DNA from 2 places in the Arthrobacter sp. TmT3-37 genome. Region 2 is predicted to be linked to the other one. Evidence: riboswitches for the same ligand, from Rfam matches in the RefSeq annotation. Region 2 holds a riboswitch; the other holds the start of a gene.
What was found. Region 2 has a riboswitch for S-adenosylmethionine ahead of ACX80U_RS03505 (LLM class flavin-dependent oxidoreductase). Riboswitches for the same ligand answer to the same signal wherever they lie in the genome.
Positions count from the first base shown of each region.

Region 1: another riboswitch for S-adenosylmethionine. It lies ahead of ACX80U_RS07975 (ABC transporter substrate-binding protein); the one in region 2 lies ahead of ACX80U_RS03505 (LLM class flavin-dependent oxidoreductase).

Region 1 covers NZ_JBTNDU010000004.1:191,828-198,914, reverse strand. Annotated here, with positions in the region: gene ACX80U_RS08000 (substrate-binding domain-containing protein) at 1-484, shown strand, start outside; gene ACX80U_RS07995 (sugar ABC transporter ATP-binding protein) at 583-2,106, shown strand; gene ACX80U_RS07990 (ABC transporter permease) at 2,103-3,134, shown strand; gene yjfF (galactofuranose ABC transporter, permease protein YjfF) at 3,134-4,147, shown strand; gene ACX80U_RS07980 (aminodeoxychorismate lyase) at 4,205-5,083, shown strand; SAM riboswitch class IV at 5,191-5,308, shown strand; gene ACX80U_RS07975 (ABC transporter substrate-binding protein) at 5,473-6,390, shown strand; gene ACX80U_RS07970 (amino acid ABC transporter permease) at 6,401-7,087, shown strand, end outside.
Region 2 covers NZ_JBTNDU010000002.1:138,437-145,523, reverse strand. Annotated here, with positions in the region: gene ACX80U_RS03515 (HNH endonuclease) at 1-1,959, shown strand, start outside; gene ACX80U_RS03510 (SDR family oxidoreductase) at 2,112-2,765, opposite strand; gene ACX80U_RS03505 (LLM class flavin-dependent oxidoreductase) at 2,959-4,347, opposite strand; SAM riboswitch class IV at 4,382-4,495, opposite strand; gene ACX80U_RS03500 (SDR family NAD(P)-dependent oxidoreductase) at 4,710-5,468, opposite strand; gene ACX80U_RS03495 (SpoIIAA family protein) at 5,596-5,973, shown strand; gene ACX80U_RS03490 (GNAT family N-acetyltransferase) at 6,270-6,563, shown strand; gene ACX80U_RS03485 (TetR/AcrR family transcriptional regulator) at 6,614-7,087, opposite strand, start outside.

The sequences.
Region 1 (7,087 bases), on a different contig from region 2:
CATCGTCGAGCTGCAGGGCACCACGGGAGCGGCCCCCGCGATCGACCGGAAGGAAGGGTTCGAGGCGGCCATCGCGGCGGATCCCGACCTCACGATCGTCGAGTCCCAGACCGGCGACTTCACCCGCAGCGGCGGCAAGCAGGTCATGGAGGCGTTCCTCAAGAACACCCCGGACATCGACGTCGTCTACGCCCACAACGACGACATGGGACTCGGGGCGATCGAGGCGATCGAAGCCGCGGGCAAGGTGCCGGGCAAGGACATCAAGATCATCACCGTCGACGCCGTCAAGGACGGCATGACGGCGCTGTCCGAGGGCAAGATCAACTACATCGTGGAGTGCAACCCCCTCCTCGGGGAGCAGCTGATGGACCTGGCCGCGAAGGTGGTCGCCGGCGAGGAGGTGCCCGCCCGCGTCGTCACGGAGGAATCCGCCTTCACCCCGGAGCAGGCCAAGGAAGTCCTGGCCAGCCGCGAGTACTAGGAGCTCGACCGGATCCGGCACACCGGAAGCGGGTGTCCGGGTCGACGACGGGGGATGCGGTAGCCGGGCCACCGCATCCCCGACAGAAGGGCAGGACAATGAACGAGATCGTCCCCGTGGTCGCGATGGCCGGGATCTCCATCGAATTCCCCGGCGTGAAGGCGCTCGACGGAGTCGACCTCCGGCTGTTCCAGGGTGAGGTCCATGCCCTGATGGGGGAGAACGGCGCCGGGAAGTCGACACTGATCAAGGCCCTGACGGGCGTCTACGCGATCGACGGCGGGACGATCACCGTGATGGGCTCGGACCACCGCTTCACCTCCCCTGCGGAGGCACAGGCCGCAGGCGTCAGCACGGTCTACCAGGAGGTCAATCTCTGCCCCAACCTGTCGGTCGAGGAGAACATCCTCCTGGGGCGGGAGCCGCGCAGGCGCGGGGGCATCTCCTGGAAGGAGGTCCGCCGGAAGGCGAGGGAGGTCCTCGGGCAGCTCCAGCTGGGGCACATCGACCCCGGGTCCGTCCTGTCCTCCCACTCGATCGCCCTCCAGCAGCTCGTCGCGATAGCACGGGCGGTGCAGGTGGACGCCAGGGTGCTCATCCTGGACGAGCCCACCTCCAGCCTCGATGCCGACGAGGTCCAGCAACTGTTCGCGGTCATCCGGACGCTGCGCGACCGTGGCGTCGCCATCCTCTTCGTGTCCCACTTCCTCGAGCAGGTGTACGAGATCTCCGACCGCATGACCGTCCTGCGCAACGGGAAGCTGGTGGGCGAATACCTCACCCGGGACCTGCCGCGCATGGCACTCATCTCGAAGATGATCGGCAAGGAGATGGACGCCCTCGCCGAACTCGAGGACGCCGAGGGCCGCCGCCAGTCGGACCGCACGCAGGATGCCCCCTTCATGCAGGCGGAGGGCCTCGGCCGCAAGGGCTCCGTCCGTAACGTCACCGTCGCCATCCACGCCGGTGAGATCCTCGGCCTGGCAGGATTGCTGGGTTCCGGACGCACGGAGACCGCGAGGCTGCTCTTCGGGGCCGACCGGTCCGATCAGGGCAGCCTGCGGATCGGCGGAACGGTCCGGACGCTCCGGACTCCCCGCTCCGCGATCGACCGGGGGATCGCCTTCTCCTCGGAGAACCGGAAGGAGGAAGGACTGATCGGCGACCTGTCCGTCCGCGACAACCTGGTCCTGGCCATGCAGGCCAGCAAGGGATGGCTGAGGCGGATCCCCCGGGCGACGCAGGACCAGCTGGCCGAGAAGTTCATCAGGGCCCTGGACATCCGTCCGGCCAGCAAGGACGCCCTGATTCGAAATCTGAGCGGCGGCAACCAGCAGAAGGTGCTGCTCGCCCGCTGGCTCATCACGAACCCCAGGCTGCTGATCCTCGACGAACCCACCAGGGGCATCGACATCGGCGCGAAGACGCAGATCCAGAAGCTCATCAGCACCCTCGCCTCCGACGGCATGTCCATCATCTTCATCTCGGCCGAGCTCGAGGAAGTGCTCCGGCTGAGCGATCGGATCGCCGTGCTCAAGGACCGGGAGATGGTCGCCGACCTGGCCAACGACGGAGTCACCATGGAAGACGTCATGACGATCATCGCGGGGACGAACGCATGAACGCCCTCCTGAAGCACCGGCTGACCTGGCCCGTACTCGCACTGGTCCTCCTGCTCCTCCTCAACCAGCTCTTCCGCGCCGACTTCCTGGCCGTGCGCGTCCAGGACGGGCACCTGTTCGGGAGCCTCATCGACATCCTCCGGAACGGTGCACCGACGATCCTCATCGCCCTGGGCATGACGCTCGTCATCGCATCGCGCGGTATCGACCTGTCCGTGGGAGCCGTGGCCGCCATCTCCGGGGCGGTCTCCTGCACCTACATCTACAACTCCCCGGATCCCTCCTCCTTCCGCACGGCGGCGGTGGCGGTGGTCATCGCCGTGGCGGTGGGACTGGCCCTCGGTCTGTGGAACGGCTTCCTCGTCTCGGTGGTCGGCATCCAGCCCATCATCGCCACCCTCGTCCTCATGACGGCCGGGCGGGGACTGGCGCAACTCGTCACCGACGGCCAGATCATCTCCGTGTCCAACGACTCCTACCAGGCGATCGGCGCCGGATTCTTCCTCGGCCTCCCGATCTCCATCCTCATTGCGGCGGTCGCCTTCGGCGTGGCCGGGCTGCTGACGCGGCGTACCGCCCTCGGAACGCTCATCGAAGCGGTGGGCATCAATCCGGTCGCCAGCAGGCTGGCAGGGCTCAACGCACGCAACATCACCTGGACCGTCTACGTCTTCAGCGGTCTGTGCGCAGCCGTCGCCGGCCTGATGATCAGTTCCAATGTGACGGCCGCGGATGCCAACAACGCCGGTCTCTACATCGAGATGGACGCCATCCTCGCCGTCGTCATCGGAGGAACCTCCCTGGCGGGGGGCCGGTACAGCCTCGTGGGTACCCTCGTCGGCGCCCTGATCATCCAGACACTGACGACGACCGTCTACACGCTGGGGATCCCGCCCGAGGTCACCCTGGTGTTCAAGGCGCTGGTCGTCATCATCGTCTGCCTCCTCCAGTCCAGCAAGGCCCGGGCGCTGCTCGGCCGGCGCCGGCGTCCCGTGACAGAACAGTCCGAAGTGAAGGTGTCCATCTGATGTCGGTCCTCACCCGCACCCCGGCGCCGCTGAACCGCAGCCGGATCAGCCGCCTCCAGGGCAAGGCGCGCTACGCGCCGGCACTCGCCACGACCGGGTTGTTCCTCGCGATGTTCGCCGCCGGCGCCGTGATGTACCCCGGGTTCCTCTCCGGCCAGGTGTTCCTCAACCTCCTGATCGACAACACCTTCCTGATCGTCCTCGCCGTCGGGATGACGTTCGTGATCCTCACCGGCGGGATCGACCTCTCGGTCGGATCCGTCGTCGCGCTCTCCATGATGATCGCCGCAGCACTCCTGCAGGCCGGGTGGAACCCGATAGCCGTCATCGCCCTCGTGATCCTGACGGGTGCGACCTTCGGGCTTCTCATGGGGCTGGTCATCCAGGTCTTCGAGATCCAGCCCTTCATCGTCACCCTCGCCGGGCTGTTCCTGGCACGGGGCCTCTGCTACATGATCAGCGTCGACTCGATCACCGTGACCGACCCCTTCTTCACCGCGATGGCCCAGGCGAGGATCCCGCTGGCCGACAGGCTCTTCATCTCCCCCGGCGTCGTGATCGCACTGGTGGTCGTCGCCGTCGCCTTCTACGTCCTGCACCAGACCCGCTTCGGCCGGACGGTGTACGCGATCGGCGGCGGCGAATCCTCGGCGCTGCTCATGGGACTCGCCGTCCCCCGGACCAAGGTCCTCGTCTACGGGATCAGCGGGCTGTGCTCGGCGGTGGCCGGGATCCTCTTCTCGTTCTACAGCCTTTCCGGGTACAGCCTGGCGGGCACGGGCCTGGAACTGGACGCGATCGCCGCGGTGGTCGTGGGCGGCACGCTGCTCACCGGAGGATACGGCTACGTCCTCGGCTCCCTCGCCGGGGTGCTCATCCTCGGCATCGTCCAGACCTTCATCTCCTACGAGGGGACGCTGAGTTCCTGGTGGACGCGCATCGTGATCGGCGCGCTTCTCCTCGCCTTCATCCTGCTGCAGAAACTCTTCACGCGGAAGGCCAGACTCACCTGACGGCCCCGCCGCACCGGTCCGCCCCGCTCCCGCGACCCAGCCGATACGCTGGAGCGCATGACTGTTCTCGTGTTCCTCGACCCGGCCCACGACGACGGCAGGGTCGTCGACGCGTCCCAGCCGCAGCTCCTGGCCACCGATCTGGGCGCCACCCGCGGTGACGGCATCTTCGAATCGCTCCTCGCCGTCGGAGGATCCCCCCGCAAGGAGCAGGCGCACCTCGCGAGACTCGCGTCGTCGGCCGCGGCCCTCGACCTGTCGGTGCCCGACGCCGAGGCCTGGAGCCGTGCCATCCGCACCGGCCTGCGGGAGTTCTCGGCAGCGGAACCGGGTGAGGACCATGCCGTCGTGAAGCTCGTCGCCACCCGCGGCGTCGAGGGTGCCGGCCGGGCCACGGCCTGGGTCTCGGTGGCACCCGTTCCGGCGTCGACCCTGGCGCAGCGGGAGGCAGGCCTGAAGGTGCTGTTCCTCGAGCGCGGCTACGACAGCACGGTGGCGCAGCGTGCTCCCTGGCTGCTGATGGGGGCGAAGACGCTCTCCTACGCCGTCAACATGGCCGCCATCCGCCATGCGAAGGCGCACGGCGCCGACGACGTCATCTTCATCTCCTCGGACGGGAAGGTCCTCGAGGGCCCCACCTCCACCGTGCTCCTCGCGTACGACCGCGACGGTCGGAAGACGCTCCTCACGCCGCAGCTCGAGAGCGGCATCCTGGCGGGCACCTCCCAGAGCGCACTGTTCGCCGCAGCCCGGGAACAGGGGTGGGAGCTCGGCTACGGACCGCTGGAACCGCACCACCTCCTCGACGCCGACGCCGTGTGGCTGATCTCGAGCATCCGGCTCCTCGCGCCGGTCCTCTCGCTGGACGGCACGGAGCTCCGGACCTCCGCCGCCCTGACCGCAGAACTCACCGGACTGGTGGATCGTTTCGTGTAATCTCCACCACAAAAGGGCCCCTCCGGGGCCCTTTGCTACGTCAAACACCACTTTCCCGGCATCCGCGTTTTGACCCGACGCTTCGTGCTGCCCTACCGTTTTCCTGAAATCAAGAGTTCCAGCCATCGGCCCTGGCCGGCTGGACAGCAACCCTCTCCCGTAGTGGGGTGCTCCAGGTGAAGATTCGGCCGCCGGGCCAAGTCCCCCGGTTGGCAAGTACGGCGTCGTGCGGCCTGTCCCGAGGTAGACGGAGGACACCACCGCCACAGCGCGCACAGCCCAGAACAGCGAGCGTGTCACCCAGCAGCCAGCAGCCTCCCCCTGCCGCCATCCGGCATCCCCGAACACCCAGCGCCCGCACCCGGGCCGGCATCGAAATGAAGGACACCATGAACATCTCCCGCAAGGTCCTCGCTGCACTCACCGTGCCGCTCCTCGCCCTGACCGTCTCCTGCGGCAGTGACAGCGGAAGCACGCCCACCGAATCCGCCGACGCCCTGGCCGGCAGCGACCAGCAGTCGCTCGACCAGTACACCACCGAGGACACCACGCCGATCGACGAGATCGACACGTCCGGGCTCGGCCTCATCACCGACGGCACCCTGCGCGTCGGCACGCTCTCGGACGCCCCGCCGAACATCTTCCTCGAGGACGGTGTCTTCACCGGCTACGACAACGAACTGCTGCGCGCCATCGGCGAGAAGCTCGACCTCGAGGTCGAGTTCGCCTCCACCGACTTCTCCGCCCTCCTCGCGCAGGTCCAGAACAAGCAGTTCGACGTCGGGTCCTCCTCGATCTCGACGACGGCGGCCCGCCGCGAGAACGTCGGCTTCACCAACGGCTACGACTTCGGCTACATGGCCGTCGTCACGAAGAACGGCTCCTCGGTGAGCGGCTTCGACTCCCTCTCGGAGAGCACCCGCATCGGCGTGGTCCAGGGCACCGTCCAGGACGACTACGTCTCCAATACCCTCGGCCTCGAGCCCGTGCGCTTCCCGGACTACAACACGGTGTACGCCAACGTGAAGAACGGGCAGGTGGACGCCTGGGTCGCCCCGTCGCAGCAGGCCACCGGCCAGGTGAAGGAGGGCGACGACACCACGATCGCCGAGACCATCATCAACACGGAGAACTTCACGGCGTACGCGGTCAACAGCGACAACCAGCCCCTCATCGACGCCCTCAACGCGGGCCTCGACGCGGTGATCGCCGACGGCACCTGGTCCGAGCTCACCAAGGAGTGGTACCCGGACCGCGAGATGCCCACCGACTGGAAGCCCGGCAGCAAAGCCGTGGACGTAAAGTAGCCGGCCCTGCATGGATGCCCTCGAACAGCTCGGCAAGACGTTCTTCGACTGGGAGGCGATGGCCGCGGTCCTGCCGGACCTCCTGACCGTCGGACTGCCCAACACCCTCCTGCTCGCCCTGGCCTCGGGGATCATCGGGACGATCGTCGGCATGCTCCTCGCGATCATGGGGATCTCCCGCAACCGGGTGCTCCGGTGGATCGCACGCATCTACACGGACATCTTCCGCGGCCTCCCCGCCGTCGTGATCATCCTGCTCATCGGACTGGGCCTCGGTCCCATCCTCCGGCAGGTCACGGGCAGCACCAGCCCCTACCCGCTGGGCATCCTCGCCCTGTCGCTGATCGCCTCGGCCTACATCGGGGAGATCTTCCGCTCCGGCATCCAGAGCGTGGAGAAGGGTCAGCTGGAGGCCTCGCGTGCGCTGGGCTTCAGCTACGGCGCATCCATGCAGCTCGTGGTGGTGCCCCAGGGCGTGCGGCGCGTGCTGCCCGCCCTGGTCAACCAGTTCATCTCGCTCATCAAGGAGTCGTCGCTCATCTACTTCATCGGCCTCGTCGCCAGTGAACGCGAGCTCTTCCGGGTGGGCAACGACGCCGCGAGCAACACCGGCAACCTCTCGCCCCTGATCGCGGCCGGCGTGCTCTACCTCTGCCTGACCATCCCGCTGACGCACCTGGTCAACTTCATCGACACC
Region 2 (7,087 bases):
CGTCCGGCGGACTCGGCCTGCGCAGCGCTCACCGACTGGGCCCGTGACCTGGACCTACACGACCGGGTCTTGTCCGGGCCGGAAGCGCTGCAGGTCATCATCGACGTCGAGCACGCCTCACGGGTCGTGGACCATCTGCAGATCCTTGCCGCCCGCCTGGCAGGTGAACACTACGCCGCAGCCGCGGAGTTCGAATCCCACCCCTCGTCCCACCCCTCGTCCGGGACGGCGTCCCTGCTGGCGCGTGCGGACCAGGCCGTCCGGATGGATACCGGCTCTCCCCCGTGGGCCGATACGCCCCCCTCGGATGCCCGCTCCTTCGACACGACGTCGCCGGGTGACGCTTCGTCCGTGGCCGAGTCGGCCCGTGAAGCTTTGCCCACCACCGCGTCCTCCGGTGCAGCGTCGCTTTCCGGTGCAGCGCCGGTCGGCTCGAGGGGTGCCGGGTGGGCTGCGATCATGGACGGTGGGTTCCGCAATTGCGCGGACTTCCTGCGCGCGACCCTCGGGATCAGCCGCGCCGAAGCCCGACGCCGGCTCTGGTTGGCCGAGGTACTGCTTCCCGGGATCTCCCCGACCGGAGCGCCACTGCCACCCCGTCGGGAGACCGTGGGCGCCGCCACAGGTGCGTGCCTGGTCAGCGCCGGGGCCGCCACGATCGTCTGCCAGGCACTGCAGCGGGTGGAATCGTTCGCAGCACCCCACCAGCTCGACGCGATGGAACACCACCTCACCCAGCAGGCCATCGAATCCGACGAGGACATCCTCCGCGTCCTGGCACGCCGCTGGGAGGACACGCTCGACCAGGACGGATCAGAACCCTCGGACAAAGTACTGCACGCACGCCAGGGCGTCTTCCTCAAAGGCCGACGCCACGGACTGCACGTGCTCGAGATCGGCGCCACGGACGAACAATACGAACACCTCTCCACCGTCATGAACACCACCACCAATCCGCGGGTGCTCCAGGGCCAGAGCGGTGACGCAGGAGTCACCGGATCTACCGGTGCAGCGGACGGCACATGTGCCGGAGGCAGACCTGGCCCGAATGCCAGTCCAGCCTCCGATCCTGGTGCCGATTCCGGCTCGGATCACGGCTCGGATCCTGGTGCCGGTTTGCACGGTCGTCTCGGCGGACCGACGAGGGCCCAGGCACTTCTCGATGGGCTCGTCACGGCCTGCAAGATCGCCCTCACCACCACGGGACTCCCCGCGACCGGCGGACACCGTGCTCAGGTCATGGTCACCATCGACTACAAAGACCTGATCGGCGACCTCCAGCACGTAAATCGCCCAGGCCATGCCGGTGATTCAGGCCATGCCGGTGATTCAAGCCATGCCGGTGATTCAAGCCATGCCGGTGATTCAAGCCATGCCGGTGATTCAAGTCAGGCCGGTGATTCAAGTCAGGCCGGTCACGCAGGTCATGCGGGTCAGATCAGTCAGGCCGGTCACGCAGGTCATTCGGGTCGTGTTGGTCGTGCGGGCCATATCGGTCATGCCGGTTATGGAGTGTTCAGCGAACAAATCAGCGCCAGGACCATCAGGACATTGGCGTGCGATGCCGACCTCATCCCTCTCGTCCTGGGGAGCAGTGGCCAGGTCCTCGACATCGGACGAGCTCAACGGCTCTTTCCACCCCACCTTCGACGGGCCCTGGTCGCCCGGGACAAGGGCTGCGCCTTCCCGGACTGCACCATACCCGCCAGCTGGTGCGAAGCACACCACATCACGCCGTGGTCCCGTGGCGGAGAGACCAATATCAACAACGGCGTCCTGCTGTGCACCCGGCACCACCACGTCATCCACCAGGGCCTCTGGACCGTCGAACCGCGCAACGGCATCCCCTGGTTCCACGCCCCTGGCAACCCCGGCCGGGCGGGCACGCCCCGACAGAACACCTACCGGCAAGCCGGAAGAATGCTTTACGACAAGCGACCGGACCAGACAATCAGCTAAACCCACACCGACCCGGACCCGCGGCGCTGAATCACCGGCCCAACACGGCGGCACTGACCCAGCAGTACTGGGCAGCGGTATTGAACAGCACAGGAATACCCTGCGGACGGCGCGCTTACCCCGCGGGCCGTCCGCATAGTGCCGGCACAGCCCTAGAGAGCAGCCTCGATGGCGTCCGCGATCGGCGTCTCGCCGCTGTTGAACTGGATGGTCTTGTCCACCGTGCCGAGGTTGCCGAGGACGACTGCGGCAACATGCGCAACGTCCTCACGCGGCACTGAGTCCTGTTGTGGCTTGTCCGAGACCTCGATCTTCCCCGTACCAGGATCAGTGGTGAGGGCACCGGGGCCGAGGATCGTCCAGGCGAGTTCGGAGTTGCGCAGGTGCTCGTCCGCAGCAGCCTTCGCCTCCGCATAGTGGAAGAACCCGTTGTCCTCGGGCACACCGTGATCCTTGCTCGCGCCGAGGTAGGACACCATGACGTACCGTCCGACCGAGGCTTCCTGTGCTGCATCCATCGAGCGGATCGCTGCATCCCGGTCCACGGCGTACGTGGCCTCGGGGCTGCTGCCACCGGCACCAGCAGACCACACGACGGCGTCGTGCCCGCGGAAGACGTCGGCCATCTGCGCCACCGACAGCTCGGACACGTCGGCCACCACGGGCGTGCCGCCCGCCTGCTCGACGTCGGAAGCATGGTCCTGGGTGCGGAAGATCGAACTGACCTGATGGCCCTGGCCCGTGAGGATCTTCGTGAGGTGCAGCGCTACTTTTCCGTGCCCACCGATGATGGCTACGCGTGACATGGGAACTCCTTCTGGTCGTCGGATGTCTTGGTTCCGACGCTAGTCCCCGGTCGTGGGGGCTGGCCACCCATACGAAGGTGTTCAGCCCCCAGCGCACGCCTATTCCCGGCTGCCGCCTGAGATGCCGGGCAGATGCCGGCCCAGCTTGTACTCAGTCGAAGAACGAACCCCGACGGCGCGGTTACGCGGTGCGTCAGGGACGGACGGGCTGAAGGCGGAAGCTCGCGCCGCGGTGCTCCTCAGGCAACCGGTCGCCCTTGCCGAACAGCTTCTGGCGCAGCGTCCCCTCGGCATATTCCGTCGGATACGCTCCGCGCTTCTGCAGCTCCGGGACCACATGCGTGATGACGTCCTCGAAGGATCCGGGTGTGATCGCGTATGCGAGGTTGAATCCGTCCACGTCGGTCTCCTCCACCCACGCCTGGAGCTCGTCGGCGACCTGCTTGCCCGATCCCACGATCCGCGGGCCCAGTCCACCGATTCCCGCCCACTCGGCGATGTCCCGCACGGTCCACGGTGCGCCGTCGTCGTTCACCTTCTGGAAGGTGGCCACAGCGGAGTGGATGGCGTTCGACTTCACGGCGCCAAGAGGTTCGTCGGGGCCGTAGACGGACAGGTCCACACCGAACCAGCCGGAGACGAGCACGAGCGCTCCCTCGTAGCTGACGTACTTCTGGTATTCGGCGTGCTTCGCCTGGGCCTTCTCCTCCGTCTCGTCCGTGATCACGGTGAGCAGCGTGTAGATCCGCACCGAGTAGCGGTCGCGACCCTCGGCCTCGACGGCGTCGCGGATCTTCTTCACCACGTCCTTCAGGATCTCCTTGGTCGGTGCACCCACGAAGACCGCCTCGGCGTTGCCCGCCGCGAAGGCGATCCCTCGCGAGGACGCTCCGGCCTGGAAGATGACGGGGGTGCGCTGCGGCGAGGGCTCGCTGAGGTGGATGCCCGGGACGGTGAAGTAGGTGCCGTCGTGGTTGATGTCGTGCACCTTGGCCGGGTCCGTGAAGACACCGGTTTCGCGGTCACGCACGACGGCGTCGTCCTCCCAGGATCCCTCGAGCAGCTTGTAGAGGACCTCGAGGTATTCATCCGCGTGGTTGTAGCGCTCGTCGTGCTCGAGCTGGTCCTCGTTGCCCATGTTGCGCGCAGCGGAGGGCAGGTAGCCGGTCACCACGTTCCAGCCGACCCTGCCGTTGGTGAGGTGGTCCAGTGTGGAGAGCCTGCGCGCGAACGGATACGGGTGCTCGTAGGCGGTGCCGGCGGTGACGCCGAACCCGAGGTGTTCGGTAACGAGTGCCATGGCGGACACGAGCAGGAACGGATCGTTGACCGGGGTCTGCGTACCCTGCCGCAGGGTCGCTTCGTTGGATCCGCCATAGACGTCGTAGGTGCCCAGGACGTCGGCGATGAAGATGCCGTCGAACAGGCCCTTCTCCAGCGTCTTCGCCAGATCGGCCCAGTAGCGCAGGTCCTTGTAGCGCCACGACTGGTCCTCCGGATGGCGCCAGAGACCGGGTGACTGGTGGCCCACGCAGTTCATGTCGAAGGCGTTGAAGCGGATACGGCGCGGTGATGCGGGCATGGAGGTCCTCACGTCGGGGCACTGCCGTGGGGAAGCGCCATACTTGCCCGGCTGGTGCAGCCCGGGCCGAATCCTCACCTGGGGCACCCCACTACAGCGAGAGGGTTGCCGTCCAACAAACCAGGGTTTTGCGTTGGAACTCTTGATTCTGCTGACGAGCGTAGAGGCCCGCCTGCATCACCGTCCAGACGCACCTGTCACAGAGCGTCACGATCAGCATGCCTTCCCTGGCGCACGGTGGAACCCGGCGCCGGAACCGTGCGTCGTCGTTTCATCAGGGTGGGCCTCGCACAGCCGTCCTCGGTCCCGGATCGCGGTCCCTGGCTCGACGCTCGAAACCCGCGATTCCACGCAGCGCGATGTCAGCGCAGGTAGGACGCCCCGTTGGCATCCACGACGGTGCCGCTGACCCACAGCGGCGCATCGGTGGCGAGCCAGGCCACGGCCTGCGCCACCTCCTCCGCGGCCGCCACGCGATCGAACGGACTCTGGGCACGCACGGCATCTCCCCCGGGGCCGTCGAGCACGGTCCGTCCCATGTCCGTCTCGACGAAGCCGGGCGCCACCGCTGCAGCGAGGATGCCGTGCGGCGCGAGCGCGACGGCGAGGGACTGCGTCATCGAGTGCAGGGCCGCCTTGCTCGCACCGTAGGCCGGCGTGGCGGGCTCACCACGGTAGGCGCCTCGAGATCCGACACTGATGAGCCGTCCGCCGTTCGGCCCCGACTGCCGGTCCAGCAGCCGGCGCGCCACCAGCCAGGCCAGGTTCGCCGGCCCCACCAGATTGACGTCGAGCGTCCGGCGCCATGCTCGCTGCCAGTCCTCGAAGGACACCGTGTCGACAGGATGTGCCTCGAAGATGCCCGCATTGTTCACGAGCACATCGATTCCGCCGAGGTCCCGGGTGGCAGCATCGACGAGCTGCCGGCATGCCTGGGGATCAGCGACGTCCCCGATCGCGACGGCGTGTCCCGTACCCGGCAACGCCTCCCGGACGGCCTCGGCGGCCTGCAGATCGCGACCGGCGTGCACGCATACGCGATGTCCCCTGCCGGCGAGCTCGTGCGCGATCGCCGCACCGATACCGCGACTTGCTCCCGTCACCAGAATGCTCAGTGTCATGAACGAGACGCTACCCGCTGCCTAGGGGCCCGGAACGAGAACCATACCGTGGACGCGCAGCCGACTTCGGGGGTGCACCTTGCTACGCTGACACACCATTGCCCCTGTTCCTCCGGTAAGGACCACGATGGACCCATTCAGCGCCCACCTCGACAAGGGGATCCTGTGGCTGCGGTGGAGGCGCGGTGTCGAGATCACCCATCCTCACGCTGTCGCCGCCGCTCGCGCCCTGGCCGAGTTCCACGGCCCGGCAACACTGCCGCTCCTGGTGCACATGCACGGCATCACCGGCATCACCCCCGAGGCACGCGTCGGCATGGCCGCCTACCGCGGCTTCTCGAGAGTGGCACTCGTGGGTGAGGACGCCGTCGACGAGGTGATGTCCGGCTTCTCCCACCGCTCCCCCACCGACACGCGCTTCTTCACCTCCGAGGCGGACGCGGTGGCCTGGCTGCTCAACGGGAGCTCCGTCCGGCAGGGTCTCACGCCGGCCCCACGCGACTAGGACACGTCGGGCGCGCAGCGCCACGGCACGCCGGCCCCACGCGACCAGGACACGACGGGCGCGCAGCGCCACGGCACGCCGGCCCCACGCGACCAGGACACGACGGGCGCGCAGCGCCACGGCACGACGACGCACCGGATCCACGGCACGACGGCGTCCGGATCCGTCGCAGGACATCCTTCCCACATCGCGGAACGGCAGCCATGGACAGCGGTGTCGCGCGCGTGCTGCGCCGGGCGGCACAACGCACCCCTGGGCGTTGACCGCCCTGCAGGCCGGGTGCCACAGTGACAAACATGAGTACCGGAAACAACGAGATCCAGGTCAGCAACGACGAGGACGAGAGCCGCTACACGGCGAGCCTCGACGGGGAACCGGCGGGCGTCGCCGTCTACGAACGCTCCGGCGACACCATCGTCTTCACGCACACCGTCGTGGACGAGGACGTCGAGGGCCACGGAGTGGGCAGCACCCTGGTCCGGTACGCGCTCGACGACGCCCGCATCCAGCACCTCACGGTGGTGCCGAGGTGCGAGTTCGTCGCGGCCTTCATCGCCGACCATCCCGAGTACCAGGACCTCGTCGGCTGACCCCCCGGAGCTTCCGTCCGTCCCGGCGTGCGCAGGCGGGTTCTCCCGGACTAGGCCGCACCTCGGACCTCATGGCCCAGCGCCACATCGATCAGCACCTCGGCCGCCTGCCGCGCCTGGACCGCCGCGTCGACGGTGCCGGCGATCGCCGCCGTCGTCTGTGCGCCTTCGGCGAGGATCGACAGTTGTGGTCCGAGGTAGGGCGGTGCGCCCGCGTCCTCGGCCAGCTTCCCCACGTACTCCTGGAACGACTCCTTGTGCTGCCGTGCGTAATCGGCGACGTCAGGACTCACGGCGCCGAGTTCGGCGAAGCTGTTCACGAAGCCGCAGCCCCGGAAGGAGTCCTCGCCGAACCACTGCGCGAGATAGTCGAAGATCGCGAGCAGGCGGGCGCGCGGCGTCGGAGCCTGCCGCACCTTCGCGTCCAGCCCTTCGGCCCAGGACCGGTGCCGGCGCTCGAGGACGGCCATGACGATGCTCCCCTTGGAGGGGAACTCCTGGTAGAGCTTCTTGAGCGAGACACC